4 regions of the Streptomyces sp. NPDC051738 genome follow, and region 1 is predicted to be linked to each of the others. Evidence: riboswitches for the same ligand, from Rfam matches in the RefSeq annotation. Region 1 holds a riboswitch; each other region holds the start of a gene.

Evidence for each region. A riboswitch is a leader RNA that binds a small molecule or an ion and turns the genes downstream of it on or off. The one in region 1 is predicted to bind cobalamin.
Region 2: linked by a shared signal. The riboswitch ahead of ACIA8X_RS32205 (prenyltransferase/squalene oxidase repeat-containing protein) and the one ahead of ACIA8X_RS09965 (energy-coupling factor ABC transporter permease) in region 1 are both predicted to bind cobalamin.
Region 3: linked by a shared signal. The riboswitch ahead of ACIA8X_RS19805 (cobalamin biosynthesis protein) and the one ahead of ACIA8X_RS09965 (energy-coupling factor ABC transporter permease) in region 1 are both predicted to bind cobalamin.
Region 4: linked by a shared signal. The riboswitch ahead of ACIA8X_RS31325 (ABC transporter substrate-binding protein) and the one ahead of ACIA8X_RS09965 (energy-coupling factor ABC transporter permease) in region 1 are both predicted to bind cobalamin.

Annotation. Positions count from the first base shown of each region.
Region 1 is NZ_JBITCM010000003.1:464,657-468,860, forward strand. Features, by position in the region: gene ACIA8X_RS09960 (Pls/PosA family non-ribosomal peptide synthetase) at 1-2,216, opposite strand, end outside; cobalamin riboswitch at 2,425-2,611, shown strand; gene ACIA8X_RS09965 (energy-coupling factor ABC transporter permease) at 2,641-3,342, shown strand; gene ACIA8X_RS09970 (energy-coupling factor ABC transporter substrate-binding protein) at 3,339-3,710, shown strand; gene cbiQ (cobalt ECF transporter T component CbiQ) at 3,717-4,204, shown strand, end outside.
Region 2 is NZ_JBITCM010000016.1:24,395-28,598, forward strand. Features, by position in the region: gene ACIA8X_RS32200 (SCO2322 family protein) at 1-568, opposite strand, end outside; gene ACIA8X_RS32205 (prenyltransferase/squalene oxidase repeat-containing protein) at 565-1,803, opposite strand; cobalamin riboswitch at 1,917-2,059, opposite strand; gene ACIA8X_RS32210 (phosphotransferase) at 2,123-2,791, shown strand; gene ACIA8X_RS32215 (nuclear transport factor 2 family protein) at 2,766-3,218, opposite strand; gene ACIA8X_RS32220 (MBL fold metallo-hydrolase) at 3,236-4,204, opposite strand, start outside.
Region 3 is NZ_JBITCM010000007.1:472,545-476,748, reverse strand. Features, by position in the region: gene ACIA8X_RS19815 (anion permease) at 131-1,363, shown strand; gene ACIA8X_RS19810 (hypothetical protein) at 1,409-1,630, shown strand; cobalamin riboswitch at 1,746-1,886, shown strand; gene ACIA8X_RS19805 (cobalamin biosynthesis protein) at 1,985-2,926, shown strand; gene ACIA8X_RS19800 (cobyric acid synthase) at 2,923-4,204, shown strand, end outside.
Region 4 is NZ_JBITCM010000015.1:108,168-112,371, reverse strand. Features, by position in the region: gene scpA (methylmalonyl-CoA mutase) at 1-619, shown strand, start outside; gene meaB (methylmalonyl Co-A mutase-associated GTPase MeaB) at 616-1,602, shown strand; cobalamin riboswitch at 1,658-1,844, shown strand; gene ACIA8X_RS31325 (ABC transporter substrate-binding protein) at 1,912-2,955, shown strand; gene ACIA8X_RS31320 (FecCD family ABC transporter permease) at 2,952-4,004, shown strand; gene ACIA8X_RS31315 (ABC transporter ATP-binding protein) at 4,001-4,204, shown strand, end outside.

The DNA of each region.
Region 1 (4,204 bases):
CCCAGCAGCCGCCAGATCACGTTCTTGAACGGGGTGCCGTTGAAGATCTTCGGGTACGTCTCCGACGGCACCTTCCAGTAGCGCTCATGCCGCCAGAAGCCCGGGGTGTAGATCGAGCAGAGCATCGGCCTGAGGGGATGGATCAGTGTGATGACGCGTTCGATCAGCACGAAGTACACGACGGTGAACAGCACGACAAGGAGGTCGGCCAGCACGATCCCCGACACACCGAGCGGCCCGTACAGCTCCGCGGCCGCTGAGACGAGCAGGGCGAGAGCGAAGGCGTAGATCCAGCGCGTCAGCAGGTACCACCCCATGGTGCCGGCGTTGTGCCTGTTCTTGGCGGGGAGGGCCCGCCGCAGCTGCTCACGGCTCTTGAGCCGGTCGAACCGGCTGTCCCGCAGGACCGAGCGGGGAATCTCGAAGCTGGGCGACCCCAGCAGCCCGACGCCTTCGCGGACCTCCCCGTCGACCGGCACCATGACCTTCGTCGCGAGGAGGCAGTCGTCGCCGGTCCTGCCCCGCGTGGGGTACGCGATCCTGTTCCCGAGGAAGTTGCGCGGCCCGATCGACACCCGGGACACGCGGAACGCGGTACTGGAGAAGTCGGCATTCATGATCGACAGGCCGTCCGCGACCATCGTCCCGCGTCCGACGGTGCTCAGATACGGCGTCTCGTGTTTCATCACGGTGCCGAAGTTCGACCCGGTCTGCTGGACGCGGGAGAGGTCGTACCCGAGGCCACGCAGGTAGTGGACGATGGCGGAGCTGTCACCGAACAGGCGCTTCAGCGCCTTCCAGTTGGTGAGGAGGGCGATCGTCCGGTGCACTCCGAAGTGGAAGCCGTACAGGCAGTAGGTCCTGCCCGGCGTGATGGTCAGGCCGAGCAGGCGGGGAACGGTGGCCAGGAAGAGGAGACCGGCGGGAATGGCGCCGAAGACGAGCACGAAGGACATCGCCAGGACCTCGACGTAGTACATCCCGTCGGTGAAGACCGCGGGTCCCGGCGCCAGAGCCGTGCTGAGCTGCGGGACCGCGACGAGCAGCGCGGCCACGCCGCCGACCGCGAGCGGCACGTACACGACCAGCGCGACCAGCAGTTGCAGAACGCTGTGGACCGCCCTGCGCACCGCACCGCAGCGGGCCTCGCCCACCACCTGGTAGTCCACGTCGGTCGGCTGCGCCGGGGAACCGTGCCAGTGCTCGCCGTCGGGTACCGCCTGCCCGCGGTGCAGAGCGGAGGCATGGCCGAGCTGGGCGCCGTCGCCCATCGACGTGTCGATGTCGAGCACCGTGGCCTCGCTGACCAGCACGTTCCTGCCGAGGGTGACCGGGCCCGTCTGGATCACTCCGGCGTGGGCCCGGTAGCAGGCGATGAGCGAGTCCTTGCGGATGACCGTGCCGGCGCCGATGGTGAGCAGGTCCGTGCACACGGGCACGCTCCGGGAGAGGACCAGGGCGCCGGGCCCGACCTTCGCGCCCAGGGCCCTGAGGTAGAGCAGATAGAGCGGCGAGCCACTGAACAGCGCCAGTGGATCCGACCGGACCATCGTCTTGACGATCCAGAAGCGGACGTACGCGAGGCTCCAGACCGGGATCTGCTGAGCCTTCCACCGGCCGACGAGCGTCCACTTCACAAGGATGGGAAGGACACACAGGACCAGGAAGGCCGCACCGCCGAACAGGGCCGACCGCAGGTACACGTCGAGCACACCTGATCCGGCGGAGATCCACTCGTAGCCTCGGGCGGTGCCGAAGGCGAGGACGTAGGTGTACCCCAGGAAGGCCAGGAACTGCAGCGCGCCGCACAGGAGGTACTGCCACCTGCCCGCCGGAGGCCGGGCCGGCACCGCAGCCGGGGCCGACGACTCCGGTTCCCGGACCACAGCCGACGGCTGCGTCCGGGGCATGGGCGGGGCTTCCGCGAGTGCCGTCGACAGGCTCCTGATCGTGGGGTGCCGATAGACGTCCTTCATCGACACCGACGGCAGGTCCGCACGTTTTCTGACGCGTGCGCAGAAGTGCGCCATCACCAGCGAGTCGGCGCCCAGGTCGGTGAAGAAGTTTCCGTCGACCGACACCCGCTCGGTCCGCACGACTGCGGCCAGCACGTCGGCGAGGGCTCTCTCGATCACGTCCGGTTCGCCGTGCCCGTTCGATAGGGCTGCGGCTTCCTCCGGAGCGAAAGGCAACGTTTCCACGGACTTGTTGGCCATCCCGTGGCCAGAACCACTCATGCTCTTGATTCGGCACCGAGAGGCGGACAGATCTCCACAATCGGAACTTCTTGCACACCTTCCTCCATCGGTGACCCAGTGCGCACATACAGTTGCGGTCGGAGGGCCGGGCTTGAGCCCGTCTTGGAGCGGGCGAACGACACTTTCACGCCCCCGAGGCGCGCTTGTCAGCCACCCTGTGCGGGCACTACTGTCACCACGCCTTGGTGAACGGGAAATCCGGTGTGATGCCGGTGCGGCCCTCGCCACTGTGAATCGGGAAGTCCGGCTCCAGCCCTCACGGGCAGCCACTGGGTCCTTCGGGACCCGGGAAGGCGGAGCACGGGCGGTGCTACCCGTCAGCCAGGAGACCGGCCAAGGCGCGTCAACCATCCACGAGGTGCTGGAGAGGGTCTGCCAAGCCATGCACATAGCCGAGGGTTTTCTTCCTCCGGCGCACGCGGTCGCCTGGGGCGTCGCGTCCGCTCCCTTCGTCGTCCACGGAGTCCGGTCACTCACCCGCGAGGTCAGGGAGCACCCCGAGAGCACCTTGCTCCTCGGCGCCTCCGGGGCCTTCACCTTCGTCCTGTCCGCGCTGAAGCTGCCCTCCGTGACCGGCAGCTGCTCGCACCCCACCGGCACCGGCCTGGGCGCCATCCTGTTCCGGCCACCGATCATGGCGGTCCTGGGCACCATCACCCTGCTCTTCCAGGCACTGCTGCTCGCCCACGGTGGCCTGACCACACTCGGCGCCAACGTCTTCTCGATGGCGATCGTCGGCCCCTGGGCCGGATACGCGATCTACAAACTGCTACGGCGCTACGACGTGCCGCTGATGGTCGCCGTCTTCTTCGGCGCGTTCGTCGCCGACCTGTCCACCTACTGCGTCACCAGCGTCCAGCTGGCCCTCGCCTTCCCCGACCCGAGCAGCGGATTCCTGGGCGCGCTCGGCAAGTTCGGCTCCATCTTCGCCGTCACCCAGATCCCCCTCGCGGTCAGCGAAGGCCTGCTCACCGTGCTCGTGATGCGGCTGCTGGTGCAGTCCAGCAAGGGCGAACTGACCCGGCTGGGCGTGCTCCTCACCAAGAAGCAGTCCGCGACCGAGACCGAGGCGGTGGCCCGATGAGCAAGAACACCAAGATCAACGTCCTGCTTCTGCTGGTCGTGGCCGCTCTCGCCGTGCTGCCGCTCGCGCTCGGCCTCGGGGACCACAAGGAGGAGCCGTTCACGGGCGCCGACGGTGAGGCGGAGACGGCGATCACCGAGATCAAGCCGGACTACGAGCCCTGGTTCTCGCCGCTGTACGAGCCGCCGTCCGGTGAGATCGAGTCGGCCCTGTTCTCCCTCCAGGCGGCGCTCGGTGCCGGTGTCCTCGCCTACTACTTCGGCCTGCACCGGGGACGGCGGCAGGGTGAGCTGCGGGCACTGGCCCAGCAGGACACCGAGGGCACGGCAGGTGGCGCCGCCAAGGAGTCCACGGCCGAAAGGGCCTGATCCCTCGTGCTGCCGATCGACGCGGCGGCGCACAGCAGTCGCTGGCGCCGCCGTCACCCCGTGGACAAGGCCGTGCTCGGGCTCGGCCTCACCGTGCTCGCCATCTCGCTGCCGCCGTGGCCAGGTGCCGCATTGGTCCTGGTCACCGCCCTCGCGGTCCTGCTGGGACCGGCGGGCGTGCCCGCGCGGCGGCTGTGGCGTGCGTACCGCGTGCCGTTGGGCTTCTGTGTGACCGGCGCGCTCACGCTGCTCGTCCAGGTCGGCGGGCCCGAGGGGTTCGTGTCCCTCGCCGACGACGGTGGGCTGCGCGCCGGGGAGCTGATGCTGCGCACCTCGGCCGCGTCTCTCGGGGTGCTGCTGTTCGCCTTCACCACCCCGATGTCCGACCTGCTGCCCCGCCTGGTCAGGGCCGGGGTGCCGGCACCCGTCGTGGACGTCGCCCTGGTGACGTACCGCATGAGCTTTCTGCTGCTGGACTCCGTGCGCCGTATCCG
Region 2 (4,204 bases), on a different contig from region 1:
TGGCCGTCTCCTGCGCGGCCGTCTGCCGCTCGCCCGCCGTCGGTTCGTCCGCCGTCGGTTCCTTCGCCCCCGACACCTGCTCCCCGCAGCCCGACTCCGGATACCCCGAGATCGCGCACAACAGGGCGTTCGTGTCGTAGCGCAGGGGCTTGGCCACCGAGGCCAGGGCCTCTGCCGTGGTCGCGTCGGCGGCGACGCGGGCGCATGCCGTGCGGCGGGGCGGGGGCGTCTCGCCGGACGGGGCGTCGGCCTTCGTACCGAAGTCGATGACCAGCGCCACCCGCTTCTTGCCGTCCTGCGCGGGCGTTCTCGCGCAGATCACCTGGAACACGGCGGCGCCGCGCGGGAGGGCAGCATCCTTGGAGTCCTCGCTCACCGCGAAGCGGAAGCCCTGGACGTCGCCGTCGGACGGGCGGGCGGTGGAGGGGCCCTGGGTGGCATAGGTCCAGGTGTCGCCGTCGCGGTCCCAGAAGGACCAGTAGCGGTAGCCGGTCGCCTGGGCGGCCTGGGCCGCGCCGGTCAGGACGACCAGCGCGGCGCAGAGCAGAGCGAGGGTGCGGCGGATCACGGTCGCGGGTTCTTCTTGCGGGTGCTCAGCAGGAAGCCGATGCCGATGCCCCCGACCAGGCCGACGCCGATGATCCAGGTCAGGCTGACGCCGCCGTCGTCGTCCTGCTTCTCCTCAGACGCCTTCGCCGACTCCGACTCCGACTCGGATGTCGCGGTCCGCGGGGCCGGGCCCTGCGCGTTGAGCTGCTTGACCAGGTCCGTGCCGCCGAAGGCACGCGGGTCGGTGCCCGTCGCCTCGGCGGCGAGGATCAGCTGGGCGTAGGCGGCGGGGCCACTCTGGGCGGCCCACTGCGCGGCGTTCTTCTCCAGCCAGTTCAGGGGCTTCTGGGCCGCGGCCGCACCGGCCTCGGCGGCGAGCGCGACGACCGCGTCCGCCGTGTTGCCGTAGTCGGGCTGGTCCTCGGCGCCGGCAAGGGCGGACTTCAGGTAGCCGTCCTTCTCGACCGCCTTCGCCAGGTACGCGGCACCGTTGGCTCCGGCCTGCTCCGCAGTGAGGTCGGAGGCGCCCGCGCAGGCGACATCCTTCTTCTCGCCGGCCTTCACCGACAGCATGCCGGTGCCCAGCGTGCCGACGACGGCCGCCGCCGTCGCGTCCGCGTTGGCCGCGAGCTTGCCCTTCTTGTCCGGCTGGTAGGCGAAGGCACCGCCGTCCGCGCACGGCAGGGCGAGCTTCACCAGGGCGTCGGAGGGCGACTTGCCGTCCTTGCGGACCTCGGCCGGGTCGCCGCCGGCGGCGTCGAGCGCGCCGATCACGACGGACGTCGAGTTGGCGTCGCTGGCCCCGCCGGGCGTGTAGCCCCAGCCGCCGTCCTTGTTCTGCACGGACTTCAGCCAGGTCACCGCCTTGCCGATCTCCTTCTCGTGCCCGCCGACCGAGGCCAGGCCCTGGACGGCTGCGGCCGTGCTGTTGGTGTCGACCATGGTCTTCGCGTCGCACGCCTTGGCGGGCTCCGCGCGGAACGCCGCGAACGCCCCGTCGGCGCACTGCTGCCCGGCCAGCCAGTCGATCGCCTTGACGGCGGGCTGTATGCCCACCCGGCTCTGCGCGACCAGCGCGAGGGACTGGCGCCAGACGCCGTCGTACGTCGGGTCGCCGGTGCCGTACAGCCCGGCGGGGAGCGTGACGGACGGGGACGCGGACGGGGAGGGGTCGGCGGCGACTGCGGGCGCGGCAGAGGCGGTGCCGATCACGGTGACGGCGGCCAGGGCCGCGGCGCTGCGGCGGACGTACATGATCGGCGGATGCCCTTCCCTAAGGGGAACCGGGCAGCACAGGGGGGACCCCGGGCGGCTCGACTCCGTATACCTCGACGGTGCCGTGCTCCGGCCGGTTGCCGGGGCACGTGAGCCGGTCACGTATCCGTACGGGGCGATCCGGCTCACCGGCGTTCGACGACCGGTTCACGGTTGCGGGTCAGCGCCGGATTTGCACCGGCTTCCCCCTGTACGGGTGTGATGACGACGCCGTCACTCTACCCGCCCGTAACTCTGAGGCTGAGGGGCGCCTGTGCGGGCGGTAGCTTCGGGCGTGAGGGAAGCGACAGGGGGGACCGTGGGGAGACTGCTCGGGGCGGGGCGTACCGCCGACGTGTACGAGATCGACGAGGCGTGGGTGCTGCGCCGGTACCGGGAGGGGTACGGGGACGCGCTCGCCGAGGGGGTGGTGATGGGGCATGTCCGCGAGCACGGCTTTCCGGTGCCCCGGGTGCGGCTCGCCGACTCCTCGCGGACCGAGCTGGTGATGCAGCGGCTGTCGGGGCCGACGATGCTGGGGGCGCTGACCGAGGGGACGATGGGCGCGGACGAGGCGGGCGGCATCCTCGCCCGGCTGCTGCGGCGACTGCACGGCGTCCCCGCGCGCGGAGCGCAGGGCGGCCGTGTCCTGCACCTCGACCTGCATCCGGACAACGTCGTCCTCACGCCCGACGGCCCCTACGTGATCGACTGGGACAACGCGGCCGAAGGCGACCCCGGCCTCGACTGGGGCTCCTCAGCGGTGATCCTCGCGCAGGTCGCCGTAGGCGACGAGGCCCTCGCCGAACCCGCCCGCGCGCTCCTCGCCGCCCTCCTCGCCGACCCGTCCCACCTCACCGAGAGCGGCCTCACGGAGGCGCTGCGCCGCCGCGCGGTGAATCCGACGATGACCCGGCGGGAGGTCGAAGTGCTGGGTGAGGCGGAGGAGTTGGTCCGGTCGTTCATGGCTTGGGCGGGCGCGGGGTAGGTCCGGCGAAGGCCAGATGGAGGACCCGGGCGGACAGGAGCCAGGTGCCGTCCGGCGACCTGCGGAACGTGTCCTCGTAGGAGCCCACCTGGACCGGAGATCCCGGCGGCACAGGGCCGCCCTCGTGGCCGTCGACCCGGTACGTCGTGAAGTACGAGGTCGCCGTTGCCGTGTCCGGGGAGGCCACCGTGACCAGGACGTTGGACATCATGCGGCGGGAGAGCCGGTCGGCGGGGCGGGAGCCGAAGTACTGACGGAGGGCGTCCCGGCCCTTGACCAACCGTTCGCCCTCCGGCCAGGCCCAGCTGCCGTCCTCGGTGAACAGCTCGGCGACGGAGGCCGGTTCACCCAGGTCGAGGCGGTGGACGAAGTCGATGATGACGCGCTCGCAGGCGCGTTCGGCGAGCAGCCGGTCCAAAGAATCCATGGCGTTCATGGCGATCTTTATACGGCCACGTACGCCACCGGCTCGCTCCCCGCCACCGCCTCCGCCCGCCCCAGCTTCACCAGCCGCCGCAGATGGGCTTCCGCCTCCGCGATCGCGATGTTCCGTGACGCGTACGGGATTTGGTCCCAGGGCCGGTTCCACTCCATGCGCTCGGCGAGTTGCCAGGGGGTGAGGGGCTCGGCGAGGAGGGTGAGGAGGTCGGTGAGGCGGGACTCGTGATGGAGCAGCAACTGCCGTACGCGGGCGGGTGCGTCGGTGAACGCGTGCTGGTGGGCCGGGAGGATCTCGGCGGGGGCGAGGCGGCCGACGCGTTCCAGAGAGGCGAGATAGTCGCCGAGGGGGTCGGTGACGGTCGTGTCGTCGGGGTCCTCGTACAGGCCGATGTGCGGGGTGATCCCGGGGAGCAGATGGTCACCGGAGAACAGGCGTCCGTGGCCCGGGAGTCGGGCCGGGTGCTCCTCCTCCAGGTGCAGGCAGACATGGCCGGGGGTGTGGCCCGGGGTCCAGATCGCGCGCAGGCGGCGGCCGGGGAGGTCGAGGAGTTCGCCGGGGACGATCTCGCGGTCGGGCAGGGCGGGGGCGAAGCCGGGCAGCGTGCTCGGGCGGCGCGCGGTGCGCAGGGGCGCCACATGGGCGTCGGGGGCGCCGGCCGCGGTGAGCTTGGCCGCCATGTAGGAGAACCAGCGCTCGGGGTGGGTCGCCCGGGTGCGCCGTACGATCGCCGCGTCCGCCGCGTGCATCGCGATCCAGGCGCCGGAGGCCTCGCGCACCTTGGCGGACAGGCCGTGGTGGTCGGGGTGGTGATGGGTGATCACGACGCCGTGGATCTCGGCGGGCGCGGTGCCGCAGTCCGCGAGGCCCTCGGCGAGGGTGTCCCAGGAGGCCGGGTCGTCCCAGCCGGTGTCGACGAGCACCGGGCCTCGGTCGGTGTCGACGACGTACACGAGGGTGTGGCCGAGAGGGTT
Region 3 (4,204 bases), on a different contig from region 1:
CGGGCCGTGCGGTGATCAGCCGAGAGAGAACCTCTCCACAGACACCGTGCGGCCCCCCTCAGTTCACCTTTCGTTCACTCAGGTTACCTACGTTCGTCCAGCCAATGACCTCGAACGATTGCCTGGGTAAATGGAAAACTTCTCGCTGATCCTCGCGATTGTGGTCGTGACCGCACTCGCGTTCGATTTCACGAACGGTTTCCACGACACCGCCAACGCGATGGCCACCACCATCTCGACCGGTGCGCTCAAGCCCAAGGTCGCGGTGGCCATGTCCGCCGTGCTGAACCTTGTCGGCGCCTTCCTCTCCGTGGAGGTCGCCAACACGATCTCCAAAGGTCTCGTCGACGAGACCGGCATCCGTCCCGAAGTCATATTCGCCGCGCTGGTCGGCGCGATCCTCTGGAACCTGCTGACCTGGCTGGTCGGACTGCCGTCCAGCTCCTCGCACGCCCTGATGGGCGGCCTGATCGGCGCCACCATCGCCTCGGCCGGCATCGGCGCGGTCCACGGCGACGCGCTCGTCACCAAGGTGCTGATCCCGGCGATCGCCGCTCCGCTGGTCGCGGGCATCGCCGCGCTCCTCGCCACGCGCCTGACGTACTCCCTCGGCAAGAAGGCCGACGGCCAGGCCTCCGCGAAGGGCTACCGCGCGGGCCAGATCGCCTCCGCCGGCCTGGTCTCCCTCGCCCACGGCACCAACGACGCGCAGAAGACGATGGGCATCATCACCCTCGCCCTGGTCGCCGGCGGCGCCGTCGCCCCCGACTCCGACCCGCCCATGTGGGTCATCCTCTCCGCGGGCCTGGCCATCGCGCTCGGCACCTACCTCGGCGGCTGGCGCATCATCCGCACGATGGGCAAGGGCCTGACCGACCTTCAGCCGCAGCAGGGCTTCGCCGCCCAGACCAGCGCCGCGACGGTCATCCTGGCCTCCTCCCACCTCGGCTTCTCCCTCTCCACCACGCACTCCGTCTCCGGCGCGGTGATGGGCGCGGGCCTCGGCCGCAAGGGCGGCGTGGTCCGCTGGTCGACGGCCACCCGCATGTTCGTCGCCTGGGGCCTCACGCTCCCGGCCGCCGCCCTGGTCGGCGCGCTCGCGGAGTACGTGACCGGCTTCGGCTCCTGGGGCACCGCCCTCGTCGCGATCTTCCTGATCACCTCCAGCGCCGCCATCTGGAAGATCTCCCGCCGCGAGGTCGTCGACCACACGAACGTCAACGAGACCGACGAGCCGGCCGGCGTGGTCACCACCGCCATCGCCGCCGTGACCCCGCCCCCGGCAGGCACGGCGACCGAGGACCTGTCGGCCACCGTGCCGGCCCCGGCCACCGAGCCGGCGCCGTCGAAGGCCTCCGTCTGACCTCCTCCCGGTCACTCCTCCTCAGTTACCCAAGGAAGTAGAAGCATGAAGATCGACTGGGCGGCCCTCGGCTCCGTCTTCGGCGTCAGCCTCGTGGTCACGGTGGCCCTCGTGGGCCTGTTCACCCTCGGCATCGCGGGCCTGTCCCGCCAAGAGAAGGCCACGGCTCAGGGCGGGTCGGCCGCGCTTGCGGTCACCGGCGCGTACGCCTGCTTCGCGGCCTGCGCGGCGGCCGTGGCGTACGGGATCTATCTGATCGTGGCCTGACGCGACAGCGCACGAGAACACCCGAGGTGCGGGACGGATCGCCGTCTCGCACCTCGCGTCTGTGTGGGCCTTCGCACACTCCCCCACCGCAGGTCAACGGCAAGTTGACGCCCTTTCCAACCCCGTGGTGGACTGCCCGAGCCATATACGGCGGCAGAAGAGGAAGTCCGGTGTGAATCCGGCGCGGTCCCGCCACTGTCACCGGGGTAGATAGCCCCGGGAGCCAGGAACTCTCGCCGTCGGTCTCGTCGAACCAGGGCGTGGACACCCTGAGTGAGGACATAACGCCATGCTCGCCTGCCGATCGACTTGCAGCGTCAGACCCTTGTCTGAACCGACGGTCGGCTGACCCCGATGCGTGCCGACCGCGTCTTCGCGTACGGCGCCGCCGCCGGACTTCTCGGTGATCTGCTGCTCGGCGATCCGCGTCGCGGGCATCCGGTCGCCGCGTTCGGTCGGGCCGCCGGGGCCGTGGAGAAGGTGTTGTGGCGGGACCACCGGGGGTGGGGCGCGCTGCACACCGCCATCTGTGCGGGCGGTGCCGTGGCGCTCGGTGCCGTGGCGCAGCGGGCCGTACGTCCGTCCCGTACCGCTTCCGTCGCGCTGACCGCCGCCGCCACCTGGGCCGTTGTCGGCGGGACCTCGCTCGCGCGTGAGGCCCGGGTCATCGGGCGTGCCCTGGAGGCGGGGGACATCGAGGGCGCCCGGGACCGGCTGCCGCATCTGTGCGGACGGGATCCGCAGGCGCTCGACGCCGACGGGATCGCGCGGGCCGTCGTCGAGTCCGTCGCCGAGAACACCTCCGACGCCGTGGTGGGGGCGCTCGTGTGGGGTGCCGTCGGCGGGGTGGCGGGGCTGCTCGGGTTCCGGGCCGTCAACACGCTGGACGCCATGGTGGGGCACAAGTCGCCCCGTTATCGGCGGTACGGATGGGCTTCGGCTCGGCTCGACGATGTGGCCGGGTGGTCGGGTGCGCGGCTGACCGCCGTCCTCGCGACGGTCGCCGGGGGCGAGCCCCGAGGGGCGGTACGGGCCTGGCGTGCCGACGCCACCAAGCATCCGAGCCCCAACGCCGGGCCCGTGGAGGCCTCGTTCGCGGGGGCGCTGGGCGTACGGCTGGGCGGGACCCTGTCCTACGGCGGGCGGGTCGAGCACCGGCCCGTGCTCAACGGGGCGGGGCGGACCGTCGCCGTCCATGACATCGAGCGGGCCGTACGGCTGTCGAAGCGCGTCAGTTGGCTGGCGCTCGGCGTCTGTGTCGCCGCGCGCAGCATCGTGAAGGGAAGTACGTCATGACGGGCGGTGGGCTTCTCGTCGCCGGCACGACCTCCGACGCCGGCAAGAGCGTCGTCACCGCCGGGATCTGCCGGTGGCTGGTGCGGCAGGGCGTCAAGGTCGCGCCGTTCAAGGCGCAGAACATGTCGCTGAATTCGTTCGTGACGAGGGAAGGCGCCGAGATCGGGCGGGCTCAGGCCATGCAGGCGCAGGCCTGTCGCGTCGAGCCGACCGCGCTGATGAATCCCGTGCTGCTCAAGCCCGGTGGCGAGCAGAGCAGTCAGGTCGTGCTGCTCGGGAAGCCGATCGGTGAGCTCAGTGCGCGCGGGTATCACGGCGGGCGGCAGCAGAAGCTGCTCGGGACCGTGCTCGACTGTCTCGCCGAGCTGCGGGAGACGTATGACGCGGTGATCTGTGAGGGGGCCGGCAGTCCGGCCGAGATCAATCTGCGGCGCACCGACATCGTGAACATGGGGATCGCCCGCAATGCCCGGCTTCCCGTGCTCGTCGTGGGTGACATCGACCGCGGGGGCGTCTTCGCCTCCTTCTTCGGGACCGTGGCGCTCCTCTCGCCCGAGGACCAGGAGCTGGTCGCCGGGTTCCTGGTCAACAAGTTCCGCGGGGACGTCAGCCTCCTGGAGCCCGGCCTCGACATGCTCCACGGCCTCACCGGGCGGCATACCTACGGCGTCCTGCCCTTCCGGCACGGCCTCGGCATCGACGAGGAGGACGGGCTGCGGGTCTCCCTGCGCGGGACGGTCCGGGAGTCGAACGTCGCCCCGCCCGTCGGCGAGGACGTACTGCGGGTCGCCGTCTGCGCGATCCCCCTGATGTCCAACTTCACCGACGTCGACGCGCTCGCCGCCGAACCCGGCGTCGTCGTGCGGTTCGTGGACCGGCCGGAGGAGCTGGCCGACGCGGATCTCGTGGTGGTCCCCGGCACCCGGGGGACCGTCCGCGCCCTGGAGTGGCTGCGGGAGCGCGGGCTCGCGGAGGCCATCCGGCGCAGGGTCGCCGAAGGGCGGCCCGTCCTCGGCGTCTGCGGTGGCTTCCAGATCCTCGGCGAGCACATCGAGGACGAGGTCGAGAGCCGACGCGGGCATGTCGAAGGGCTCGGTGTCCTGCCCGTCCGCGTCCGGTTCGCCCGCGAGAAGACCCTCACGCGGCCGGTCGGCGAGGCCCTCGGGGAGCCCGTCGAGGGGTACGAGATCCATCACGGGGTCGCGGATGTAGAAGGCGGGGAAGCGTTCATCTCTGATGACAAAGGACACAGCCTCGACGGCTGCCGGGTCGGGCAGA
Region 4 (4,204 bases), on a different contig from region 1:
CGGCGGCGAGGGCAACCTGCTGGAGCTGGCGGTGAACGCGGCCCGCGCCAAGGCCACCGTCGGCGAGATCTCCGACGCCTTGGAGAAGGTGTACGGCCGGCACGCGAGCCAGATCCGTACGATCTCCGGCGTGTACCGCAACGAAGCAGGCGAGTCCCCGTCCGTGGAACGCACCCGCGCTCTGGTGTCCGACTTCGAGGAGGCCGAGGGCCGCCGCCCGCGCATCCTGGTCGCGAAGATGGGCCAGGACGGCCACGACCGCGGCCAGAAGGTGATCGCCACCGCCTTCGCCGACCTCGGCTTCGACGTCGACGTCGGCCCGCTGTTCCAGACCCCGGCCGAGGTGGCCCGCCAGGCCGTCGAGGCGGACGTGCACATCGTCGGGGTGTCGTCGCTGGCGGCCGGCCACCTCACCCTCGTACCGGCGTTGAAGGAGCAGCTCGCCGAGGAGGGGCGCGAGGACATCATGATCGTGGTCGGCGGGGTGATCCCGCCGCAGGACGTGCCGACGCTCCTGGAGATGGGTGCGGCGGCCGTCTTCCCGCCCGGGACGGTGATCCCGGACGCGGCGTACGACCTGGTGCGGCGGCTGTCGACCGGACTCGGGCACGACCTGTGATCGATGTCGACGCCTATGTGAAAGGCGTGCTCGACGGGAAGCGGGCGATCATCGCACGCGCCATCACCCTCGTCGAGTCCACTCGTCCGCAACACCGGGCGCTGGCACAGGAGTTGCTCACCGAGCTGCTTCCGCACAGCGGCCGGGCGCGGCGGATCGGTGTCAGCGGGGTGCCGGGCGTGGGCAAGTCGACGTTCATCGACGCGTTCGGCTCGATGCTCACCGCGCTCGGGCACCGGGTGGCCGTGCTCGCCGTCGACCCCTCCTCCAGCCGTACCGGCGGCTCGATCCTCGGCGACAAGACGCGTATGGAGCGTCTGGCCGTGGATCCGGCGGCCTTCGTGCGGCCGTCCCCCACGGCGGGCACGCTGGGCGGGGTCGCCAAGGCCACGCGCGAGTCGATCGTGGTGATGGAGGCGGCCGGCTACGACGTGATCCTGGTGGAGACGGTCGGCGTCGGCCAGTCCGAGACCGCGGTCGCGAACATGGTCGACTCCTTCCTGCTGCTCACTCTCGCCCGTACCGGCGACCAGTTGCAGGGCATCAAGAAGGGCGTCCTGGAACTGGCCGACGTGCTGGCCGTCAACAAGGCGGACGGCCCGCACGAGCGCGACGCCAGCGCCGCGGCACGGGAGTTGGCGAGCGCACTGCGGCTGATGCACGGCAAGGATCCCGTCTGGACGCCGCCGGTGCTCAGTTGCAGCGCCCGCGAATCGACCGGTCTGGACACCGTCTGGGAACGCCTCGAACAGCACCGCACCCTGCTGGACTCGACCGGGCGCCTCGCCGCCAAGCGCCGCGACCAGCAGGTCGACTGGACGTGGAGCATGGTCCGCGACGAACTCCTCGGCCGGCTGCACGCCGACCCGGCGGTGCGGGCCCTCGCACCGGCTCTCGAACAGCGCGTCAGGGACGGCGAGTTGACGCCCACGCTGGCTGCCGAGCGCATCCTGCGGGCACTCGGGAGCACCGAGCCCTCCTGAGCACCCGAGGTGGGCCCCACCTGGGAGGTTGAGGCGCCTGTGGTAGCTTGCCGAGGCCAGTCGTACCCGTGTGCGTACCCGTACGTACACGAGTCAGGGAATCCGGTGGGAATCCGGAGCTGACGCGCAGCGGTGAGGGCGACGGGCGGGGCAACGGCCACTGGACGGTGAACACGGTCCGGGAAGGCGCCTCGTCCGGGCGACCCCGAGTCCGAAGACCTGCTGGCACCCTCCGGCAGTGTCAACGGCCGGAGGGAGCACCGTACGACCGGGCTTCGCGCATGAGCCCTCGACGCCGAAGGAAGTCCCGTGCCGTTCGCACGCCCTGTCCGTCCTGCCGCCGTTCTCCTGACCGGTGCCCTCCTGCTGACCGGTTGCGGCGGCTCCTCCGACTCACCGACCGGGAGCGCGACCAGGAGCAAGCCCGCCGGATATCCGGTCACCCTCGACAACTGCGGGCAGAAGGTCCGCGTCGAGGCGCCTCCGCAGCAGGCCGTCTCCCTCAACCAGGGCACCACCGAGATCATGCTCTCCCTCGGTCTCTCCGACCGCATGGTGGGCACCGCCACCTGGACGGACCCGGTGGCGAAGGGGCTGGAGAAGGACAACGCGAAGGTGCGGCGGCTGGCGGACAACGCCCCGTCCTTCGAGAAGGTCCTGGACACCGAACCCGACTTCGTCGCCGCGTCCTTCGCCTCCACGCTCGGCAAGGGCGGGGTGGCCACCCGCGAGCAGTTCGAGAAGCTCGGCGTGCCCACCTACCTCTCCCCCTCCGACTGCGTGGGCAAGGACAACAGCGGCGACGGCGACGGCTCGCGCACGGAACCGCTCACCATGGACGCGGTCTACGGCGAAGTCACCGACCTGGCAAGGATCTTCGGCGTCGAGGAGCGGGGCGAGAAGCTCGTCGCCGACCTCCGGGCCCGGGTGAAGAAGGCCACCTCCGGACTCGACGCCAAGGACGTGACCCTCCTGTACTGGTTCGCCAACTCCCAGTCCCCGTACCTCGCGGGCTGCTGCGGCGCACCCGGCGTCATCACCCGCGAACTCGGTGCCGAGAACGCCTTCGACGACACCCACGAGGAATGGCCCCAGGTCAACTGGGAGACGGTCGCCGACCGCGACCCCGACGTCCTCGTCATCGGCGACCTGTCCCGCAAGCAGCAGACAGCCGAAACGGCCGCGCGGAAGATCGAGTTCCTGGAATCCGACCCGGTGACGAAGAACATGTCCGCGGTGCGTGAGAAGCGGTATGTGCTGCTGTCCGGGCAGGCCATGAACCCGACCATCCGGACCGTCGAGGGCGTGGAGAAGGTGGCGGCGGCCCTGCGCAAATACGGCCTCGCCGGGTGAGCACCGCCCTGTCGGAGGTCGCCCCGGCGGCACTGCGCGGCCTGCGCCGCACGCTGCTGTGGGCGGCCGGTCTCGTCCTGCTGGTCCTCTCCGTCGCCGTGGCGATCACCATCGGTCCTGCGGACATCGCCGTCGGGGACGTCTGGGCGACGGTGGCCGCGCATCTCGGCTGGGGCCAGGGCGAGTTGACGCCCATCCGGGACGGCATCGTCTGGAACCTGCGCCTCCCGCGCACGCTGCTCGCCGCGGTGTGCGGTGCCGGGCTGGCCGTGTGCGGGGCGGTGATGCAGTCCCTGCTGCGCAACCCGCTCGCCGACCCCTTCGTCCTGGGCGTCTCCTCGGGCGCCTCGACCGGCGCGGTCGTGGTCGTCGTCCTCGGCGCGGGCGGCGGTCTGCTGTCGGTCTCCGGTGGCGCGTTCCTGGGCGCGGTCGTCTCCTTCGGGCTGGTACTGCTGCTCAGCCACACCCTCGGCGGCACCACGGACCGGGTGGTGCTCGCCGGGGTCGCCGCGATGCAGTTGTTCTCCGCGCTCACCTCCTTCGTGGTGATGACGGCGGCCGACGCGGAGACCACACGCGGTGTGCTGTTCTGGCTGCTCGGCTCGCTCAGCGGGGCCGGCTGGACCGATGTGGGCGTGGGGCTTGCGGCCCTGGTGGTGACCCTGCTCGTGTGCGCCGGTTACGCCCGCGCGCTCGACGCGTTCGCGTTCGGCCAGGACGCCGCCGCCTCGCTCGGCGTACACGTGGCCCGCTCCCGCATGGTGCTGCTCTGTACGACCGCCCTACTCACGGCCGCTCTGGTCAGCTCCGCCGGGGCGATCGGCTTCGTCGGCCTGGTCCTCCCGCACGCCGTCCGCCCATTGACCGGCCCCGGACACACCCGCCTGCTGCCCGCCACCGCCCTCACCGGGGCGGTGCTCCTCGTCTGGGTCGACACCCTCGCCCGCACCGCCCTCGACCCGCAGGAGGTGCCGGTGGGCGTGATGACCGCGCTGATCGGCGTCCCGGCGTTCGTCCTCGTCCTCTACCGGGAGCGGGGCAGCCGATGAGCAAGCACCCGATGAGCGACCCCACCCCGGCCACGGGACTGCGCGCCGACCGCGTCAGCCGCAAGGCCGACGGCACCCTGATCCTGGACGGCGTCAGCCTCACCCCGCGTCCCGGCACAGTCACCGGTCTGCTCGGCCCGAACGGCTCGGGCAAGTCCACGCTGCTGCGTCTGCTCGCCGGCGTCATCGCCCCGGACTCC